Regions from separate parts of the Paenibacillus sp. NRS-1781 genome, predicted to be linked through region 2. Evidence: riboswitches for the same ligand, from Rfam matches in the RefSeq annotation. Region 2 holds a riboswitch; each other region holds the start of a gene.
The links. Region 2 has a riboswitch for thiamine pyrophosphate ahead of ACIFO6_RS19705 (hydroxyethylthiazole kinase). Riboswitches for the same ligand answer to the same signal wherever they lie in the genome.
Positions count from the first base shown of each region.

Region 1: another riboswitch for thiamine pyrophosphate. It lies ahead of ACIFO6_RS14365 (ABC transporter substrate-binding protein); the one in region 2 lies ahead of ACIFO6_RS19705 (hydroxyethylthiazole kinase).
Region 3: another riboswitch for thiamine pyrophosphate. It lies ahead of thiC (phosphomethylpyrimidine synthase ThiC); the one in region 2 lies ahead of ACIFO6_RS19705 (hydroxyethylthiazole kinase).
Region 4: another riboswitch for thiamine pyrophosphate. It lies ahead of ACIFO6_RS21760 (thiamine phosphate synthase); the one in region 2 lies ahead of ACIFO6_RS19705 (hydroxyethylthiazole kinase).

Region 1 covers NZ_JBITPI010000038.1:53,444-58,692, forward strand. Annotated here, with positions in the region: gene ACIFO6_RS14350 (ABC transporter ATP-binding protein) at 1-344, opposite strand, end outside; gene ACIFO6_RS14355 (ABC transporter permease) at 390-1,166, opposite strand; gene ACIFO6_RS14360 (MTH1187 family thiamine-binding protein) at 1,163-1,456, opposite strand; gene ACIFO6_RS14365 (ABC transporter substrate-binding protein) at 1,723-2,769, opposite strand; TPP riboswitch at 2,974-3,083, opposite strand; gene ACIFO6_RS14370 (pyridoxamine 5'-phosphate oxidase family protein) at 3,293-3,727, shown strand; gene ACIFO6_RS14375 (bifunctional 2',3'-cyclic-nucleotide 2'-phosphodiesterase/3'-nucleotidase) at 4,007-5,249, shown strand, end outside.
Region 2 covers NZ_JBITPI010000053.1:8,383-13,631, reverse strand. Annotated here, with positions in the region: gene ACIFO6_RS19710 (fibronectin type III domain-containing protein) at 1-1,119, opposite strand, end outside; partial or broken gene ACIFO6_RS19705 (hydroxyethylthiazole kinase) at 1,375-1,650, opposite strand; TPP riboswitch at 1,714-1,823, opposite strand; gene ACIFO6_RS19700 (metal-sensitive transcriptional regulator) at 2,010-2,276, opposite strand; gene ACIFO6_RS19695 (DsrE/DsrF/DrsH-like family protein) at 2,353-2,841, opposite strand; gene ACIFO6_RS19690 (sulfite exporter TauE/SafE family protein) at 2,875-3,669, opposite strand; partial or broken gene ACIFO6_RS19685 (MBL fold metallo-hydrolase) at 3,765-4,586, opposite strand; gene ACIFO6_RS19680 (sulfurtransferase TusA family protein) at 4,583-5,170, opposite strand.
Region 3 covers NZ_JBITPI010000012.1:7,635-12,883, forward strand. Annotated here, with positions in the region: gene thiC (phosphomethylpyrimidine synthase ThiC) at 1-1,067, opposite strand, end outside; TPP riboswitch at 1,249-1,361, opposite strand; gene ACIFO6_RS03585 (IclR family transcriptional regulator) at 1,469-2,212, opposite strand; gene ACIFO6_RS03590 (alpha/beta hydrolase) at 2,512-3,549, shown strand; gene ACIFO6_RS03595 (hypothetical protein) at 3,614-3,775, shown strand; gene ACIFO6_RS03600 (Fe-Mn family superoxide dismutase) at 3,804-5,153, shown strand; gene ACIFO6_RS03605 (lipoate--protein ligase family protein) at 5,190-5,249, opposite strand, start outside.
Region 4 covers NZ_JBITPI010000063.1:104,355-109,603, forward strand. Annotated here, with positions in the region: gene ACIFO6_RS21735 (ABC transporter permease) at 1-12, shown strand, start outside; gene ACIFO6_RS21740 (hypothetical protein) at 54-449, shown strand; gene ACIFO6_RS21745 (hypothetical protein) at 451-1,005, shown strand; gene ACIFO6_RS21750 (hypothetical protein) at 992-1,981, shown strand; gene abc-f (ribosomal protection-like ABC-F family protein) at 2,186-3,739, shown strand; TPP riboswitch at 3,828-3,936, shown strand; gene ACIFO6_RS21760 (thiamine phosphate synthase) at 4,204-4,818, shown strand; gene thiO (glycine oxidase ThiO) at 4,883-5,249, shown strand, end outside.

The DNA of each region.
Region 1 (5,249 bases), on a different contig from region 2:
TGCTGGGGCATATAGCTGATATGCCCGCGTTCGCCGGTCACGTCCTGTCCGTGCATACGGATGTGCCCCTGCTGGGGCTTGAGCAGCCCGCCGATGATGTGAAACAGTGTGCTTTTGCCGCTGCCGGACGGGCCGATCAGGGAGACGAATTCCCCAGGTCGAACGCTCAAGGATACATCCTGCAATACAGGCAGCGGGCTTCGCTTTTCCCGGAAGGCCAGGCTAATACCGTCCAGTTCCAAGGCTGGAGAAGTGGAAGAATGCTCCTGCGGTTCCACGGCTCGTTGGACTCGTTTTTCATCAGCCATATTTTGCGGTGATAAGTTAGTAGGATGCAGACTCATACATGCCACGTCCTTTCTTTGGTATCCTTTGATTCCACTTGGAAGCTATTCCTGGTCGGGTTTCCAACGTACCAGCCATTTTTCCAGCAGTAGAATAGCTACGAACATTAACAAACTAAGTGTAACAATAATGCCAATGGCGGCAAAAATCAGATCCGTGCGGTAGGCCGACTTTTGCAGGTTCATATAATATCCAATTCCTTCACTGGCGCCGATCCATTCCGCAATGATCGCGCCCATTACGCTGTATGTGGCGGCAATCTTGATGCCCGAAAATACTTGTGGCAGGGAATGCGGCAGCTCCAGCTTCATGAAAATAGTCATGCGGCCTGCGCCCGACATGCGCATATAGCTCATCATCGTGCGGTCCGTCCTCGTCAGCCCGTCCATGGCCGCTACAGCCACAGGAAAAAAGCAGACCAGTGTAATAACCATCAGCTTGGGCAACACGCCAAAACCAAACCACACCATCAGCAACGGGCCGAGAGCGATGGTCGGAATGTTTTGACTAAGAATGAGCAGCGGATACAGAGCCGATTTGAGAAAAGGGATGGTATGAAGAACAATGGCAATCAATAATCCCGTTGCTGTGCCGATCGTAAATCCCGCCAGCGTTAAGCGAACGGTAGCCCAAGTATGGGCGCCAAGTAGCGCCGACTGGGCCATTCCTTCCTGCACGATTAGGGACGGAGCTGGCAGTAGCCAGGATTCAACATGTAAATAGGAAACCGCTCCCTGCCAGGCGGCTAAAAAGAAGAGGACCGCCACAAGGGGCGGCCATACGCTTTTCCACCAAGAAGCGTTTTTGCCTTTCGGATTCATGGGCGATATTTCTCGGTCAGCTTATCCATGCTGATGCCCTGCGGGTTATGTGCGATTTTGATTTGTGAAATGATGCTTGGACTGCCTGCTTCTGTCAGTGCCTCGTGCATTTCTTTAACCACCTTTAGCAGCTCGTCCAGCTCGCCTTCCATGGTCGTATCCAATGGGTTCACCTGATGTTTGACACCGGAGCGCTGAATAACTTCAATTGCCTTATCTACATATGCGTAAGAGTCCTCGTTATTGGGGGTTTTAGGAATTACTTGAATACTGAGCAGTGTGTTAGCCATGTGAATTCACCTGTCCTTTATTTGGAGTGTTTTTAGGGAAATATGGTGGTTTAAGGGGGGGAGACCGCTTCGCTTCTTCAGATTCAAATGTAACGCTACGCTGCCAACCGCCTTAAAAGCACCATATTTTTGGGTTTTATTGGTGTGGCATTTTTATAAAAGCGAAACAAGCATAAGAACGAAGTAGGCGGAATGGTGCTTTACAAGCGAAGCACCATCCGACTGCGTAGTGGCGCAAAGGCTACTTTTAAGCTCGATTTACAAGATCAGCGCTTGGGCAGGAAGTCGTTGGTGAAGGCTTTATTGACTTCCAAAGGCTTGCTGAGCAGCTTGCGCTCGTACATCCAGTCCGAGTAGTTTTTCCAGACCTCCGTTTTTTGTACGCCCCATTGGGCGGCATCGTCCTGATAACGCGGGCTTAGCCATTTTTGGCTGGCGAGTACCAGCTTTTTATCCAGTTCCGGAACCGCTTTGGTCAAGATGTCTGCGGCTTCTTCCGGGTGAGCGATGGTATATTCATAGCCTTGGGCGGTCGCGTCCATGAAGGACTTGACCAGCTCGGGATCATTTTTAATGGTCTGTTCGTTGCTCACGATGACGGGTGTATAGTAATCCAGACTTTTGGAATAATCTTTTACATACAGCATATCCAGTGGTTCACCCCGTAGTTGGGCTTCAATCCCGGTCCATGCGTAGAAAATCCAGGCAAAGTCGATATCCCGCTTCACGGCTGTAAAATAATCGGCATTGCCCATGTTAATGATCTTCACCTTGCTTACATCGCTCTTGTCTGCGTCCATGATGGATTTCATGACCGCTTCTTCTACGGGCGAACCCCAGCCGCCGTATTTTTTACCTTCAAAATCCTTCGGGCTCTTAATCCCGCGGTCAACCGGGGCTGCGAAGCCTGATGTATTATGCTGAATGACCGCAGCGATGGATACGAGCGGTACCCCTTGCGTACGAGCTTGTGTGACGCCCTCCTGATAACTGATACCAAAAGGTACAGCATTGGAAGCAACCATTTGATCGGCTCCGCCCGAACCGGGCTGAACGATCTGGACATTCAAGCCTGCTTTTTCGTAAAATCCTTTGTCCTTGGCGACATAGAGTCCCGTATGATTCGTATTTGGCGTCCAGTCGAGCACGACTTTTACATCCTGGAGTCCCTTGGTCGGGGAGGTCGCTTGGGTATTGGCGGCAGGAGCCGCACCTTGTGGCGCAGAGGAGGAGCTTCCGCCGCAGGCGGTCAGAGTCAGGGTCATGAGCAACAGGCTGATCAGCCCCAGGCTTAACATTTTCATGCGCTTCATCGTTGTTTTCTCTCCTTTTATTACCCGTAATCCGTCGGATCAGACAGCTTATGTTTCCCATTTTACAAAAATAACTTCTGCCGGACGCTATCTGTTCCAACAACAACATCATCCTCAACAAAAAAAAGCGCCCCGATGTTCCGGGACGCTTGCGCTTGTATATACCAAAGTAAGGGATGGCCCACCGTAGTAAGAAAAAGGGGGCGCATCTTGCTTAAGCATTCCTACGCTGGCATTACCCAGATCAGGTTGTAAGGGTCAGTGTCTTGGGACACACTCTCAGCCGGCCGATTCCAGCACCCCTGGCATTGTATAGTCAAATGGGTTATTCATTCGGGTTTACTACGACGATTATATGCCTAGAAGGCGGGTCTGTCCAGCATGGGGGAAGAAGTGACGGTTCATTTGCCGCACGTCAGGGTACACTTTTATTGTGAGCTTTGTTCTGAAAATGACTATGATCCTTCGGTTCAAGGCATGGCATTCACAGGAATTCTAATTTGCGAAAAGGAGTTGTTGTACCGTGGGTAAAACGGAAACATTGGATCGCAGCCAACTGGAACAAGCCATTGTAAAGGCTTTGGATAACAACAAATTTTGCTCGTTGGGTACGGTGGAGGGCGGCAAGCCGAAGGTACGCTATATGGCTCTTTTTAACGAAGGGCTGAACATTCATCTCGCGACAGATCGCAAAACACATAAGGTGGAAGAGCTGAAGGATAATCCAAACGCTTATCTGCTGCTGGGCTATGAGGTTGGCGGTACGAAGGAAGTCGTGGAGGTTGAGGCTACTGTCCGGGTAACAGCTGACGAGGAACTCCGTAAACAAGTGTGGAATGATTCGCTAAAGGAATGGTTTTCTGGCCCAGATGACCCCGATTATGTCATTCTGGATGTGAATCCGACTCGTATTGAGTATATGGGTAAGCAAAACGGACGTCAGGTTTGGGAGAAATAGAACGGTTAGAATATGAGGAAACCAGCAATTCTCCGAGTTATTTGGGAGGTTTGCTGGTTTTTTAAGTTTACGGAAAATTAATTATTTTTTCATAAATAAATGGAGTAAATGACTACTCATTTGTCCGTCATTGGATTAAAATAGGAATGGTGGGTTCAAAGCTTACATATATGTGCAAAAGCATGTGTATGACGCCTACACCTTAATGAGGAGGGATATATTTTGATATTTCATAAAAAATGCTTTAGAGGGCTTACAGCAGTAGTTGTAGCCTGTAGCATGCTGGTGTTTTCGGCCGCTCCGTCCTGGGCTGCCAGCGAATCCAAGGATAGCGGTACAGTGAATTTGCGCATCATGGAAACAACAGATATTCATGCGGCCTTGATGAATTACGATTACTATGCGGACAGGGAAACGAATGAATATGGCTTGATTAACACAGCTGGACTGATTCAGCAGGCGCGCAGTGAAACAAGAAACAGCCTGTTGTTCGATAACGGCGACTTGTTGCAGGGCAATCCACTAGGTGATTATATGGCCAGAAGCAAAGCCTTCGAGAAAGAGGGCGGAGTCCATCCGGTCTACAAGATGATGAACTTGATGGGCTATGATGCGGCTACGGTGGGGAATCACGAATTTAACTATGGTCTCGACTTTCTGGAAAGATCACTCAAGGGAGCCGATTTCCCTTACGTAAATGCGAACGTGTATTACGATGATGGGGGCCAAGGAACTAAAAATTATTTTACCCCTTATCGGATTCTTGATAAAGAAGTGACGGATGAAAAGGGTCAAATTCATCCACTCAGAGTGGGCGTGATTGGCTTGGTAACGCCCCAAATTACGCAGTGGGATGAAGGCAATTTGAAGGGGAAGGTCGTTACCAAGGATATTGTGGAAACGGCGAAAAAGTTTATTCCTCAAATGAAAACCGAGGGTGCTGACATTATTATTGTGCTGGCACACACAGGTTATGAGGATGTACCACAAACTCCGATGATGGAAAATGCCGTTAAATATTTGAGCAAGGTGGACGGAATTAACGCTATTCTGTTTGGACATGCGCATAAATCCTTCCCCGGCCCTGATTTTAAAGAAATGAGTGGTGTAGACCTGGATAAAGGAACGATTAATGGTGTACCAGCTGTGGAAGCTTCCTCATGGGGCAAGGAACTGGGCATTATTGACCTGAGCCTGGAAAAGAAAAACCGCGTGTGGAATGTAACCAACTCTCAGTCGGAAGTACGTCCGGTTGTGAATACCAAAAATCAGACTGCGCAGATCAAACCCGAATTCAAACTGACAGATGCGATCAATGAAGAGCATACAGGAACGCTGGATTATGTTCGTCAACCAGTAGGAACCACGACCGCACCGATTAACAGTTATTTTGCATTAGTTCAGGATGATCCATCCATTCAGATCGTGACGAATGCACAAAAATGGTATGTACAAAACCATCTTAAAGGGACCGAATACGAAAATCTTCCCGTATTGTCGGCTGGCGCTCCATTCAAGGCTG
Region 2 (5,249 bases):
CCAGCGTCCTTCACGTAAATCCGTAATTTTGTAGGATTCAGAGGATGTAGTGCCCCTATAATCACCATCAACATATATTTTCACTTTTTCGGCCTGACTCGGCATATCGTAAGTAATTTTGATCCAGGTATCACTCTTGCTATCTACTTCAAGATTGGATACTTCCGACGAATTAGAGGACGTGCTGTTCGTTGTTGCAGTCAGCCTCACACCAGAGGACAATGCACCTGTGCTTCGCTTGGACTTGATCATAAACGTATATGTCTGGCTTGCCGAAAGATTGTTGAATGTATAGGATGTTCCCGTTGAATCGGTTACCAGCTGTCCGTCCTTATACAGACTGACCGTATTGATTCCGCTGGGCCTCGTCCAGGAAACAGTAGCGCTATAGTTATTAACTGATGTCACAGAAGCTCCTGTTACTTCTGGCACTGTATCGACGGTGAGCGCTGTAGTCGTAACCGGAATACTGACCCCTCCAGATATATTGCCGGATTTGTCCACTGTTTTAACTGTTACTTTATAGTTTGTCGAAGCAATCAATCCACTGAACGTATAGGACGTCCCTGTAGTTCGCTGCACCTCTTTGTCATTTAAATAGATAATGGCTTGGCTCAGGTCAGCATCCTTCGGTAATATATAATTCACAGTAAAAGTGTTGTAGCCCACATTCGCCGCTGTCAGCCCGCTTACCTCTCCTGGTGGTGTCTTGTCCACAGGAGCATCAACGGAAGCTGTTTTAGTCTGTATTATATTACCTTGAGATTCACTCCCACTCTTACCCACTGTCTTTACTCGGAAGGTATATGTCGTATTCGGCTGTAAGCCGCTCAGTGTATAAGAGTTACTTAGAATGTTATCTACATACACGTCGTTGCTGACACCGATCACCTTTACATGGTCAAAATTGATGTCAGACGGGTTGGTCCAAGACAAATTCACCCTTGTTGTATCTAACGGGGCCGCTGTCAGATTGTTCACCTCTGCTGGTGCAATACTCAGAGCAGCGAATTGGCTCGCCACCGCATCCGTCCCTCCCCAGATACCATATCCCGTATTTAAAATCAGTGTAGCCGTTGCGAACGGAGCCATCCATTGGCGCAAACGCTTCTTATTCATGATCTATGCTCTCCTTGATAACAATATGTATTTGTCTAACCCGTAAGCAAGCTTACAAAAATCTACTGCTGCAATACACCATTGGCAATATATGGTGTGAGCAGTAGGTGTCCATTTAATAGTTATCGGAATACTTATAGGAAATGTTTAGATCGTATGATTTATGCTTGATTTCAGAATATCCGATCTAGCGGGCGCACCCTACCGTACTGGCGCACATCGTCCGGCGTTATAGCAAACAGCATATTAAGCAGCTCGATCTGAAGTCGCTCCCGCACCCACGGGATCTAACAGCACGGGTACCCCATCCACAATCATAGACTCTACGAGTTCTTCATTCAACGTACCGATGTTAAGTACAAGCGCCCCCGCAATCCGGGCCATATCTGCGACTTCCTCTTTGGCGTGTGCCATAACTGGTGAAGCGCCGAGCGCGAGCAGTCCGTTCGCTGTGAAATTAGTGACGACCATATTGGTTATATTGTGAATGAGCGGATTCGTATCCCGCATATTATGTAGCAACAACGCCATTGTATCTAACACAAAAAACAACCTTCTTTCTTCAGGAGCCTGTGAAAGACTGTTGGCTTATACATATGTATGCACTTATATCCCTACGCTGGCATTATCCAACAGGTTCACACGGTCTACGACGGTTTAGTCGTACTCTCAGACTGCTTCCACAGGCTCCCGTTATATTTTTAAAAAATCGTGTTTATTTTAATCGAAATTTAGGCGCTTATGTCCAGTATTCCTTATGTATAGAGGGCAATAATTTTTGAAATAATATTGCCCTAAGAAAAAAAATTATGCTTCTGCATACCATAAGCGTTTTTTGCTTCGGATCAAGCTCGTGTTGTCTTTCCAGCAATTGACCGAAAATGACCTCCTTAACGGCTTTTTACGAGAAGCTGAATCGCTTCCTTAACAAGTTTATCTGTATCTCCACCAGCTTCTTGCTCTTCCAATATACAACGTTGCAGATTCTCTGCCACGATTTGGGCAATCGCTTTATCTGATGCGTTGCGTACGGCAGATAACTGGCTTACTACGTCCTTGCAGGACTGTCCTTCATCCATTAAACGAAGCACCCCTCGCACCTGACCCTCAATTCTTCTCAGGCGCGTTTTCAGTTCATCACTATAATTGTAATCCATAAGGTATAGACTCCTTTTTGATTTAATCATATACATGTATAGGTATATTATAAACCAAAAAAATAATTAGGACACCCTAAATGAATAGATTTACCTTGCCCTGCGAAGCATCCCCCAGGTAGGCAGCTACTCCGGCATATTCCAAACCGTCCATCAGCTCTCCCTGTTGCAGTCCTAGCAGATCCATGGTCATAGTACAGGCCACCAGCTTGATCCCCTGCTCTTGCGCCAGCTCAATAAGCTGAGGAAGGGAAAGCGCATTATGCTTTTTCATGACATGCTTGATCATCTGCGGTCCGAGTCCTGCAAAATTCATGTTGGATAATGCAAGCTTTTGGGGTCCGCGCGGCATCATCCAACCAAAGGCTTTTTCGAGTAGTCCCTTATTCGTGCGTACGAGTTCCTCCTTACGCAGCGTATTTAGCCCCCAAAACGTAAAGAAGATGGTCACTTCATGGTCGTAAGCTGCCGCACCATTCGCGATAATAAATGCAGCGATAGCCTTATCCAGCTCCCCGCTGAATAATACGATGGTTGTTTTTTGCTGAGTATGTTCCTGATTCATCCTGTATGCTCCTTTTCACTACAACTTTCTTATTTAAACTCCTAATATGGAACTCCAAATCTTAATGGCAGTAAGAAGGATCAATACCACTAAACTGTATCGCAAAATAACTGGATTGATTTTCGCACTCCATTTGGAACCCAGAGGTGCGCCGATCAAACTCCCCAATACCGTAAAAGTAGTTACGATAACCGGAATATGGCCCGTTGATATTTTGCCAATCACACCGCCAATGGCGGAAATGAACACAATAGCGAGTGAGGATGCAATGGTCGTTCGGGTAGGAATCTTGAGCACGGTTAACATAATGGGAATTAAAATGAATGCCCCTCCTGCCCCTACGACGCCTGATACGATACCGACCAAAAAGGCGGACCCCACCGCGATCCATTTGTTAAACGTAATTTCGCTTGTGGATTGTTCGGATCTCCCTTTATTTGGTATAAGCATGAGTACGACGGCGATCATCGCCAGCACCCCGTAAATGATATTGATCACCTGTTCATCCAGAAAATGAGACACCATTCCGCCGATCAGACTTCCAAGCATAATGCTTGTGCCCATATACAAGACAAGTCCCTTATGCACAAGGGGAGGCTCGTCTTTTTTACTGCGAAAGGCTAATACCCCCGCCAATGAAGCAAAGAAGACCTGAAACATGCTAATCGTGGACACTTCTTGCGCCGAAAAATGCGCTACATCCAAGCCAGTCGGGACAAAAAGCAATAACGGATAATTGATAATGGCTCCGCCTATACCCAGCAAACCGGAAAAGAATGATCCGATCAGACCCAGAAGCACCATAACTCCATACAGAAATATATCCATCATGCACCTACTTTAGTTGTCATGTATGGCACAGCGGTTAGGCCCCATTTCCATGTCTTGTTGTTCTTCTTCCGTTGGTGTTATTTTCCCCATGCCCAATCCTCCGCTTTCCCCGCCAAATCAGGACGGCCAATGGATTGAATGAACAAAATGTCTCCGGTCAGCAGAAATTGCTGATCCACAATGAGGGATGTGCTGCCGATGGTATGACCAGGAGAGTACACTGGCTGGATGTTAATCGTTGTGTTACCAACCGTAATGGCATGGCCATCTTCCAGTTTGGCATAATCAAAAGTCAGCTCTTCAGCGTCTTTGGATGGTAGCCAGTAGGTTGCCCCTACGCTCTCTGCCAGCTTTTTGCCTCCCGAGATATGATCTGCATGTAGATGAGTGTCTATTGTATGTGTGATTTGGGCTCCTTTTTCGCGGGCAAATTGTTCGAAAACATCCGTCATCCGCAGTGTATCCACGACAGCCGCTTCTCCTTCGGAAATGATCATGTAGGAAAGACAGCCTTTGCCGATTCGAACGAATTGAAATAGTTCTCCGCCATTCTGGAGTTCAGCGACTTTGACAGGCTCCAGATATTCACTCCAGCTTTTCATCCCTCCTTGAAGGTAAAATAGTTGGGTCCGGCCGGCTGCAACCAACTGTTCTGCGACAAATATAGAAGACCCTTCCTTGGCGCAGATGACTAGTACTGGTTCATTATCCGGAATTTGCTCCAGTACATGGTCAACGTCATCCAGTAAATCGAAATACGGAAGGTTGATAATCTCAATCTGTTCGCCCTCCACCTTCCAATTGTTAAAATCACTTTCGTTACGGACATCTACGATAAAGAGATGTTCATTATTTAAAATGATTTTAGTCAATTCCTGCGCTGTCATGGCGCTGATTCCTGTTGTCGTAGTCATATGGTTTTGCTCCCCTCAGTCGCACCTGTCCATGCGGATATGCCTAAAAGCACATTTTTGACGTTTTGGGCGCCTTTGGCTGCTAATTGCTGGCAGGCCAGATCACTACGGATTCCAGTTCGGCAAATCACTACGATTTCGCCATCTACATTTAGCTCACCGAGTCTGCTTTCCAGTTCTCCAAGAGGAATGGATTTTGAGCCAGGGATACGTTTGAAAGCAAATTCCGCGGGTTCACGGACATCCAGCAACGTTATTTTCTCGTTTGCGGATAGTTTCGTCTGCAATTCTTCGTGGCTTATTGTCCATGGAAAGGTCTGTTCTTGCTTCGTTTCATCGGGATTGGATTTACGTAAATAATGCTGCATGACATCTCCCGATTGAAGAGTGCCCAAATATTGATGTCCGGTGTTTTGGGCCCAACTCTGTAAATCGGCTAATGAGCCTTTGTCCGTGGCTTGAATTTCAATAACCTGCCCGGCATTGAGCTCATTCATAGCTTTTTTCGTTTTGACAATGGGCATGGGACAAGCAAGTCCTTTACAATCCAGAATTTGATCTGCTTGGATATTAATTGATGACATTGTACATACCTCCGCTTATTTTTTTGAGGGGAATGTAATCTAATTTCTATTATACGTATACCCCTATGGGTATTAGAAT
Region 3 (5,249 bases), on a different contig from region 2:
GACACATCGTAGGCTTTCATGATTTTGCATATTTCTTCAAAATGCGTGTACAAAAAGTTCTCCCGATGGTGCGCAAGACACCAAGCCGCCATAATCGACCCTCCACGGGACACAATTCCCGTCATTCTGCTTGCCGTCATCGGAATATACCGCAGCAGCACGCCCGCATGAATGGTGAAATAGTCCACGCCCTGCTCCGCCTGCTCAATCAGCGTGTCACGATACAACTCCCATGTTAGCGCCTTTGCTTCGCCGTTCACCTTTTCAAGCGCCTGATACAGCGGTACAGTCCCAATCGGCACAGGGGAGTTACGGATGATCCATTCACGCGTCGTATGGATGTTACGGCCTGTGGACAGGTCCATGACCGTATCCGAGCCCCAGCGTACAGCCCAGGTCATTTTTTCCACTTCCTCCTCGATGGAGGACGTAACCGCAGAATTACCAATGTTCGCATTAATCTTCACGTGAAAATGACGACCAATCACCATCGGCTCACTTTCCGGGTGATTGATATTTGAAGGCAAAATAGCTCGCCCTGCCGCCAACTCCTGCCGCACAAACTCAGGCTCTACCCCTTCGCGGATGGCCGCAAATTCCATTTCGGGCGTAATGATCCCTTGCCGAGCGAAATGCATTTGCGTTACAGTACGCCCTTGCCGCGCACGGAGCGGACGGTTGGTGACGCCGGGAAATTCAGCCGTCTCCCGTTTGGAGCCGGGTTTCAGCCCGTTATCCTCCGGCTTGACGGCACGCCCCTCGTAAGCCTCCACATCGCCCCGTTCCAGTGCCCAGGCTCGCCGTAATGGAGGCAAGCCCTGACGGATATCGACCTGATAGGCTTCGTCGGTCATGGGACCGCTCGTATCGTACACACGTAACGGCTCATGCTGCTCCGTGCCCTGTGGCGTATGTGTGGGATGTAGCGCGATTTCACGCTCCGGCACGGCAATGCCCGGCCGCGTGCCTTGAATATACACCTTGCGGCTCCCTGGAAAGGGCTTTACCCCTCCGGTCTGTTCATCCACTGCGTTCCCTGCTGTTCCCTCTGTTTCTGTCGGTTTCATTGTCCAATCCTCCCGTTTCGATGAAATGACACACCGATCCGAACCACCCCAGGCTGGCTGATCTATGCAAAAAAGCCGGTTCCCCAGGGAACCGGCTAATCTAACGAAACAGCTATCCAGACGGCTACGCACGCGGAAACATACTCCGATGCGTTGCCGTAGACAGCGGCTGCGTATACATTTCAATGGCCGATTACTTCCCTACGCTGGTATGATCCAGATCAGGTGCAAAGGGTCCGGAATCTAGTGCGATTCCATCTCAGCCCGGCATTACAGGCTCCCCCAGTAACTCTGTTAATTCTATTCGTATGAGGCGGCTATATAGGACAACCCGCCATCCCCATCAGACTACTTCAAATTTGCGGCTTTGGCAACCCTTCCCTGGTCCCTTTTTCCAAAAATTATGGAAGCATAAGCCCCATTTCCTTGGCAGCCTCGATCAAAATCGGTGCAAAATCATGCAGCGTCTCGGGCGCTAGTCGGCTGACCGGACCGGATACAGACAAGGCCGCAGCGACCTGTCCCTTCCGATTCACGATAGGCGCAGCCACAGCAGCAGCGCCCGGCTCACGTTCCTCATAGCTGGTCGCATAGCCCTTCTCGCGAATATCCTGCAATTGAGCCTTATAAACCTCCGGATCTACCGAGGGCGGCCATTCGTCCCCGCTTAGCAGGACTTCCAGCTCCTGCGGCGGCATAAAGGCCGCCAGTACCTTGCTGGAGGCTCCTACAGCCAGCGGCATGCGCGCACCCACTGGCGCAACGCGACGGATCGCCTGATTGCTCTGCACGGCCTGAATGCGGATACGCATGCTGCCATCGCGCAGGTATAGGCTGACCGTTTCGCCCAGACGGTCACGCAATCCTTCCATCGCTGGCTGTAACAGGATCGCCGGCTCGTCGCTTTGTGACAGATGGGTGGATAGCTCCCATATCCGGATGCCAAGCCGATATTTTTCCGTTGCGGGATTCCGAACGACAAAGCCCCGATCCTCCAGCGTGGTCAGCAGCCGATGGACGGTACTTTTATGTAAACCAATTTTGGAGGCAATCTCTGTCAGGCCCAGATCGGAATCTCCGGTAAAACACATCAGTATATCAAGCGCACGCTCCACGGCGCGAACGGTTAATTTACGGTCTTCCATTGTGAACCGCTCCTCTTTGTTCCATATTCGTTTCACACCATGAAACATGGTTACATAAATTATATAGAATAGTCGTGGCTACTGTAAACCAATGTTTTTGTGACAGCCATATTACAGAACGAGGACAAACATCGACAATTCTTTGCATCATTTTTACTTTTCCGGTTCAGCCGTTGACTTTGGATAACACGCATCATACGATAATAGGTATCAATACGGGCATAGACTATCATTTTCAAGTGAAATTGTACCTAGAATTATATGAAACGAAGTTCATTTTTATATAAGGAGGCTCTTACATGATTTCGACATCCCAGCGCAGCTCTCAGCTACAGCATGCTGTCCAGGAGCCGTCCACCCCACTGATCAATCCCCGGCTGCTGCGGATCAAGCATGTTGTCATTGCCTTGCTGCTGTCGGTCGTATTTTTTCTATTGTTTTGCTTTATTACCCTGCACGCCTATATCGCATGGGTACTGACGAATCCAGCTGTCGCGCCACTGTACTCGAACCCGATGCAGGCCAAAGGAATGCCCTACGAGGATGTCAGCTTCCCCGCCAAGGACGGCAGCCGGATGGTGCAGGGCTGGTATATCCCGGCAGATCAATCGAAGAAAACGATTATTTTCAGCCACGGTTATGGGGCCAACCGCGAAGAAAGCTGGATTCCGATGTATGATCTGGCCCATTATGCCCACCGTTTGAATTTTAACGTTGTCATGTTCGATTACGGATTCGCATCACAAAATAACAAAGCCGTCGCAACCGGAGGCAAAGCGGAATCCCAGCAGCTTCTCGGGGCGATCCAGCTTGCGAAGCAACGCGGTTCCTCGGAGATTATCGTATGGGGCTTCTCGATGGGGGCAGGAACTGCTCTTCAGGCGGGCTTGCAGACCAAGGATGTGGACGCCATGATTTTGGACAGCACCTTCCTGCTGGAGCCGGATACACTGTACCATAACATTCATAATCAAATTGATCTGCCTCGCCATCCGTCTCTGGAAATTCTGGAGCTGCTGTTTCCAGTCTTGAACGGTACCAGCCTGCATCAGATTCCATATCAAGAGGTCAAAGCAGAAAACTATCCGTTCCCGATCATGTTCGTACATGGGACGCAGGATGAAAAGGCTCCTTACCCGATTGCGGAAAAGCTCGCTGCCAATCAAACCAACCCGCTTTCCAGTGTATGGATTGTCAAAAAAGGGCTGCATGAGCTTATTTTCAGAGAGCATCCACGTGAGTATTTGCGGCGGGTATCGACGTTTTTAAGCGGTGTACAAGAGCTGGAGGACAAGAAAATGATCGCTAATGCCAGTAAACAAACGACTACGAAGTAACGCTTCTATTGTAGAAGCCATACTCCTTTTAATATGGAGAAGCCCGTCTATGGACACTTAGCCCGTGTCGAAGCGAGGCTTCTTTTTTGCGTCCAACTATGTATTCATTGTCCCACATTACATGTCCGTGCCGGATCGGGGAGTTTATAGACATATTCCCGATGAGACGGCGAATATACTGGGTACGTATGCATCCGGGTCAGGTTCTTGGGACCAGCCCGGATAGCCATAGTGGGATACGGGAGGTAAAAACGATGCTGAGTACTTACGGGTCTTTCCTGCCCTTACGTGTGCTGGAGGAAATCCGGCATTGGAAGCAGCAGGAAAGCTGGCATGTGGAAGTAATTAAGTCCGCTACAGAGGGGCTGGAGCCTGATTACGTGCGGCTGCTGGATGACTGGAGGACGGTATTCGAGCAGACGGAACGCACCGCTATAGAGCTGCTTGAAGAGCAGCGAAGCGCCCTTGATCCGGCAGATCAGGCGTGGCATCGTCAATGGGAGCGGTCGTCAGCTGCTGCACAAGCACAAGCCGGGCAATCGAGAGAATCGGGGTCAGGATCGGCATCAGATTCACAGCCTATCTCACAAGAGCTGAATCATCGTCTGGACGAATTGCTGCAAACCGCAAACCGCCAGTCACAGGAGTATGTACGGCAGCTCAGTCTGCTGACCGAGCACAGCCATGCGTTACGACAGCAGCCGAAATCCACCGGAATTGTGTTGCATGCGGCATATGAGAGCCAGTATTTCCTGATCTCGACCAATCCCTTTCAGGAGCCCGGCTCCATTGCGCGGGCCACTGCGTTGTTTCATGTGGCGACAGAGGGTGAGGATTACCCCGAGGATGCGCTGCGAGAGCGGCAGACAGGGCAAACAGACGGCACGAGGTGGGAAGGACCGTGGGCGAACAAAGACAAAGGCGTCCAGTCCAGCCAGACAGAGCCTTCGGCTACGGAAAAAACTTCCCCCGGCCGATCTGTTCCTATCGGGGGACATCGTTTGCCGCCGCTTCCTTATCCCTATAATGCGCTTGAACCGTACATTGATGAGAAAACGATGCGTATCCACCATGACAAGCATCATCTAAGCTATGTGAATGATTTAAACAAAGCGGAGAAAAAACTGGAGGAAGCCCGGAAAACGGGTGATTTTGACCTTGTGAAGCATTGGGAACGCGAGCTGGCGTTTAACGGTGCAGGCCATTATCTGCACACTCTTTTCTGGACAATTATGAGTCCTCAAGGCGGTGGAACACCAAGCGGGCCGCTGGCGGAGCAGATCAAAAAGGACTTTGGCAGCTATGAGGCATTCAAGAAGCAATTCAGCTCAGCAGCCGAGAAGGTCGAGGGCGGCGGCTGGGCTATCCTGACGTGGAGTCCACGTGCAGGACGGCTTGAAATTTTGCAGGCCGAAAAGCACCAGAACCTGACTCAATGGGAGTCCATTCCGTTGCTGGCGATAGATGTATGGGAGCATGCCTATTACTTAAAGCATCAGAACGAGCGCAACAAATACATTGAGGACTGGTGGCATGTCGTGAACTGGCCTGAGGTGGAAAAACGCTATGCCCAAGCCTCTAAGCTGAGATGGCAGCCGTTCTAAGCTAAGACTCCTCTGTAGCCAGGAACATACTTCCCACTACACCTGCGAATCGTATCGCTCTCTGAGCGCTCTCATTTGCTCCGTCAGTCCTTGCGG
Region 4 (5,249 bases), on a different contig from region 2:
ACCCAATCCTAGGAAGAAGAATAAGGATATTAATTGTAAGGGAGATGGGTAGCATGTCTGATCACGCTTCAAGTATGCTGCGGCTTGGTGTGTCAGTTACGCTGTTTATAACCGCATGTGCAACGGCCGCAGAGCTGTCCAGTCAGATGGGTACTGCACTGGAATTAAGATCGCAGCAGGAGGAGCATTCCGAGGGGCGTATCAATCGTACTTTAAAGGTGAGTATGCCAGAACGGGTCAAAGGAACTCAAGTTATGCAGGCAATCCGCATGAACTTGCAGGAAGGCATTTCTGTTCAAGTCGATGGTACAGTATACGATATGTATTCCGAACCGTTTGAGCCCGATGTATCAGCCCTTGATGCTTCCTCTTTATATTCCATGCATCCACAGCGTGATCAGTATGGAGAAATACAATCCATACGTTTTGAGAAATTGGGGGAGGACTGAAGTGGTTCAATCTATATCCAAGCTGTTAGGGGCATTGCTCGCTATACTGCTTTTGTACATAGTACCCGCAGCTCAAGCCGCTGAACGACAGGACGATATATCCGGGTTAAATACGTATCATTCAACCGTACGTTTTGTTGATATGGTGAGAACCAAGGGATATATTACACCGACGATGTATAACGATTTTATGCGTGAGCTAGAGCTGACGGGTAATACGTATGAGGTTGAATTGGAGCATATGCACAAAAAATATGTACCGGACTATGCAGATGCGGCGAGGCCGGATAGCTTTCTCGGCTACTATTCCTCCGTATATGACGGTTACTATAACCCGCAAATCTTGCCTGTACTGTTTCCAGACAATCAGCAGCCAAAGTCAGATCAAACACGTCGGTATACCATGATGTCAGGAGATTATTTTACAGTGAGGGTACACAATACGAATCGAACTCCTGCGGACTTGTACAAATCATGGCTCCTTGGTGGGGCAAATAGCGGCAAACCTGCGGTTACAGCTTCTTACGGAGGCATGGTTCTGAATGAAGATTACTGATTTTGCAGTTATATTTATCGTGTTGTTTTTGCCCTTTGGCGTAGTTAGTGACCTGCGGGTGCAGAATCAGCGCGAAGTACAGCAATTGGAAATGAAATATACCTCTGCCCTCCGTACCGCAATTCAGGATGCAGGTGTCGTGCTTTCACAGAATGAGCGTCAGGAACGAGAGGCCGGGTATGGATCGGACAAGTTTTTTCGTGTAGATAAAGAAGAAGCGCTGCACACGTTCCTGCGTACCCTATTTCTTAATATGGGAATTGATGGGGATACAGTGGCACAACGCGCATTATTGGATTATATGCCTGCACTTACGATTCTGGACTATGACGGCTATTATGTGTTCGCTTCCGAATCTTACACAGATGAGCATGGACAAGCTGTCCAGGAACCCAAATGGAGTGAAAAAAAACCTTATGCCTACGTTGATTCGGCAGGTAACAGTGTAGGGTTTACTTTGGATAATTATGTACATGCCTACGATGCTAGGAATCACAGGTGGGTAGAGGGCTTTCAGAAGGAGCTTCAGGGACAGACAACGATCTCGTTGCTGAATGACCCGGAAGCTTTTGAGCAAGCACGACGTTCCACCATTGTCCACAGCATTCAGGAGGATCTGGGCCGACTTATTAATCTCTATAACGAGAAAGCAGTACATAATGGTATATCGTATACATTCACGCTGCCGCTTATCTCGCAAGAGGAATGGTATAACACGGTAGATGATGTGGGGCTGATGGCGTTTATCCAGGGAATCCCGGTTGGAGACAGATACTACAATAACTATGGGTTTGGTGGGGGGAGAGTCGTCAGGAAACAAGCCATGATCGGCGGCGTAGAGCCGGATACCGGAATGAAATATTTTTACAGAGATTCCTGCCCTGCTCCCTTTAAAGCGACAGAGCGTTTTACAGATGAAAAATCTGCGGCAGCCGCAGGGTATTTTGAATACAAATGTGATAATGATAATAGATAAAATCTTTAAACAATCTTTAAATAAATCACTCCTACGAGTGGTTTTCTTTTTTTATAAGCAGACAATATCAAAATCCTTCAAATTCACCCATTTTCAATATTCCGATAAGGCTACTGGATGTGCTACAATAAGGCTTTGAAAGAAATGCATATGAAATAAGAACAGTCGGCATCGCCGATGATAATAAGGAGCCAAAAACAGCTTATGAGTTTATTGACTGTAGAAAATGTATCCCATAATTTTGGGGACCGCACATTGTTTAAAAATGTATCCTTTCGATTGCTCGGAGGGGAACGTGTAGGTTTGGTGGGAGCCAATGGTGTAGGTAAATCGACACTGATGAACATCCTGACCGGAAAATTGCTTAAGGATGAAGGCAAAGTGGAATGGACTCCACGTGTACGTTATGGGTATTTGGATCAGCACACCAAGCTTACACCTGGTAAAACGGTGCGGGATGTACTGAAGGACGCCTTTCTCCCGTTGTTGGAATTGGAAAAGGAAATGATGCAGATCACTGACAAGATGGGGGAAGCTTCTCCCGAAGAACTGGAAGTGCTGCTGGAAGAGATGGGTGAAATTCAGGAACAACTGGATATGGGGGATTTTTACCTCATTGATGTGAAGGTTGAAGAAATGGCGAATGGATTGGGCCTTTCCGCAATAGGACTGGAGCGGGATGTTTCCGCACTTAGTGGTGGACAACGAACGAAGGTCCTACTTGCCAAGCTGCTATTGGAAAAGCCAAATGTGTTACTGCTGGATGAGCCTACCAACTATTTGGATGTAGAGCATATTGAATGGCTTACACGTTATCTGAGGGATTATCCATATGCGTTTATTCTTATTTCTCATGATACTGAATTTATGAATCAGGTCGTTAATGTCATCTATCATCTTGAATTTGCCAAGCTGACCCGTTATTCAGCCAACTATGAAAAGTTCCTTGAAATGGCAGACCTGAACAAAAGCCAGCATATTGAAGCTTATGAGAAGCAGCAGGATTTTATTAAGAAGCAGGAAGATTTCATTCAACGCAATAAGGCGCGCGCCTCTACGTCAGGTCGGGCGAAGAGTCGTGAGAAGCAGCTTGATCGAATCGAGCGCATTGATAAACCGGAAGAAGCGGCTAAGCCAACATTCCAATTTAAAGAAGCGCGTGCGAGTGGGAAAACGGTGTTTGAGGGTATTGATTTTGAAATTGGCTACACCCATGCTCTGTTGCCTAGAATGTCCATGACGATTGAACGTGGCGATAAAATTGCGATTGTGGGCTATAATGGTGTCGGTAAATCGACATTGCTCAAAACCATTCTGGGAAAAATTCCGCCGATCAGCGGCAAGACCTATCAAGGGGATTTCTTGCAGTCAGCTTATTTTGAGCAAGAGGTACGAGCAGAGAAAGTTACACCGATTGAGGATGTGTGGAATGAATTCCCGCACTTGAACCAGCATGAAGTACGGGCGCATTTGGCGCGTTGCGGTTTGAAAAATGAGCATATCACCCGTCCGCTATCCGCGCTCAGTGGTGGTGAGCAGGCCAAAGTCCGCCTATGCAAACTGTTAATGCGGGAAAGCAATTGGGTGCTTTTCGATGAGCCTACCAATCACTTGGACATCAAAGCGAAGGATGAGCTGAAGCGTGCCTTGAAGGAGTACAAAGGAACGGTGCTGCTCGTATCTCACGAACCGGACTTTTATGAGGATTGGGTAACCAAAACGTGGAATGTGGAAGAATGGACAAGTAAAGTCAACTAAATATCCAGTTCTGTACCAAGCTTCACAAGAAGCAGGGTTTGCAGGATTAGGAAATTATGCTAAGCTATCTTTAGCTGATACAATAAAATAGTTACACTAGGGGAGCCGCCCATGCGGCTGAGACGGAATAACCGGATTTCGGACCCTTTGCACCTGATCTGGGTTATGCCAGCGTAGGGAAGTGAGCGCCATACAAACGAGGTAACGAATTTATTACTTTGTTTGTATGTGGGACGATATACGTATACGGATATAATGATCCGTTTGGTTATTGGACGTACGTTAAACCACTTCCTTCGGGAAGTGGTTTTTTTGCGTTTTCGTTCGTATTCATATACCGTACCCCTTCATTTTTTTGCTGGTAAACGTGGTTAGTCCATAACGTATAGCACGATATGAGACTGTAAAGATACAGGGTCAGCTTACAACCATTTAGTCCATTGTGAGGTGAGAATAAGATCGAATTGCACGTAATTACGATGGAAGGCGACTCCAGTGCACATGCACATACTGCCCAGGTGGCTGCTGCTATTCATCCGTATGTTCATTATGTACATGTGCGCTTGAAGCAGAAGAGCGCATCTGAATTGCTCGATTTAACCCGCAGTATGGTGAATCGAGGAGTTCCTTTACAGCAAATTGCAGTAAATGACCGGGTGGATGTTGCTTTGCTGACCTCCGTTGGAGCTATCCAGCTACCGGCTGACGGATTACCTGTTGCAGCTGTCAAAAGCTTACTCTCAGAGGATATGCGCTGTGGGGTGTCGGTGCATTCCTTGGAGGAGGCACAGGCTGCCGAACGGGCAGGAGCGCATTATGTACTCTATGGACATGTGTATGAGACTCACTGCAAGCCTGGTGTTACTCCGCGAGGTATAGCACAGCTTGAGCGCATAAGCAGGTTGTTGAGCATCCCTGTGATTGCTCTAGGCGGCATACAACCACGCCATATTCACGAGCTGTATACTGCGGGTGCAAGTGGAATTGCCGTAATGTCCGGCATCTGGAAGGCAGAGTTCCCTGTTGCGGCTGCGAGGGCATATAGGCGGATGACAGATCGAGTAGTTCACGGCCTGTAGTGGTGAAACGAAAATAGGAGTTTGCTGCAAGCACAATCGTAAGTGGAGGGGAGAGATGAAACATATGCCAGAGATAAAAACAAAGGCACCAGCTATTGGACACGCTGAATGCTTGATCATTGGTGGAGGTGTTATCGGTAGCTCGATTGCTTATCATATGGCCAAGGAGGGGCGCAGTACGATATTGCTGGAGCGCTTCATTCCGGGCGAGGGAGCCTCAGGAGCTGCGGTCGGGATGCTGGCAGCAGAGAGTGATGATTTCACCGACCCGGAGTTGGCACAGTTCGCTCGCTCAAGCCGGGATGCATTTCCCGAGCTGGTTCGTGACCTAGAGCGTTTGTCCGGTGTTCAGGTAGAATTCCGAACAGAAGGATTTGTGACCCCCTTCCGGTCTGAAGCCGAGGGACAAAGACGCTGGGCTGCGGCTATTG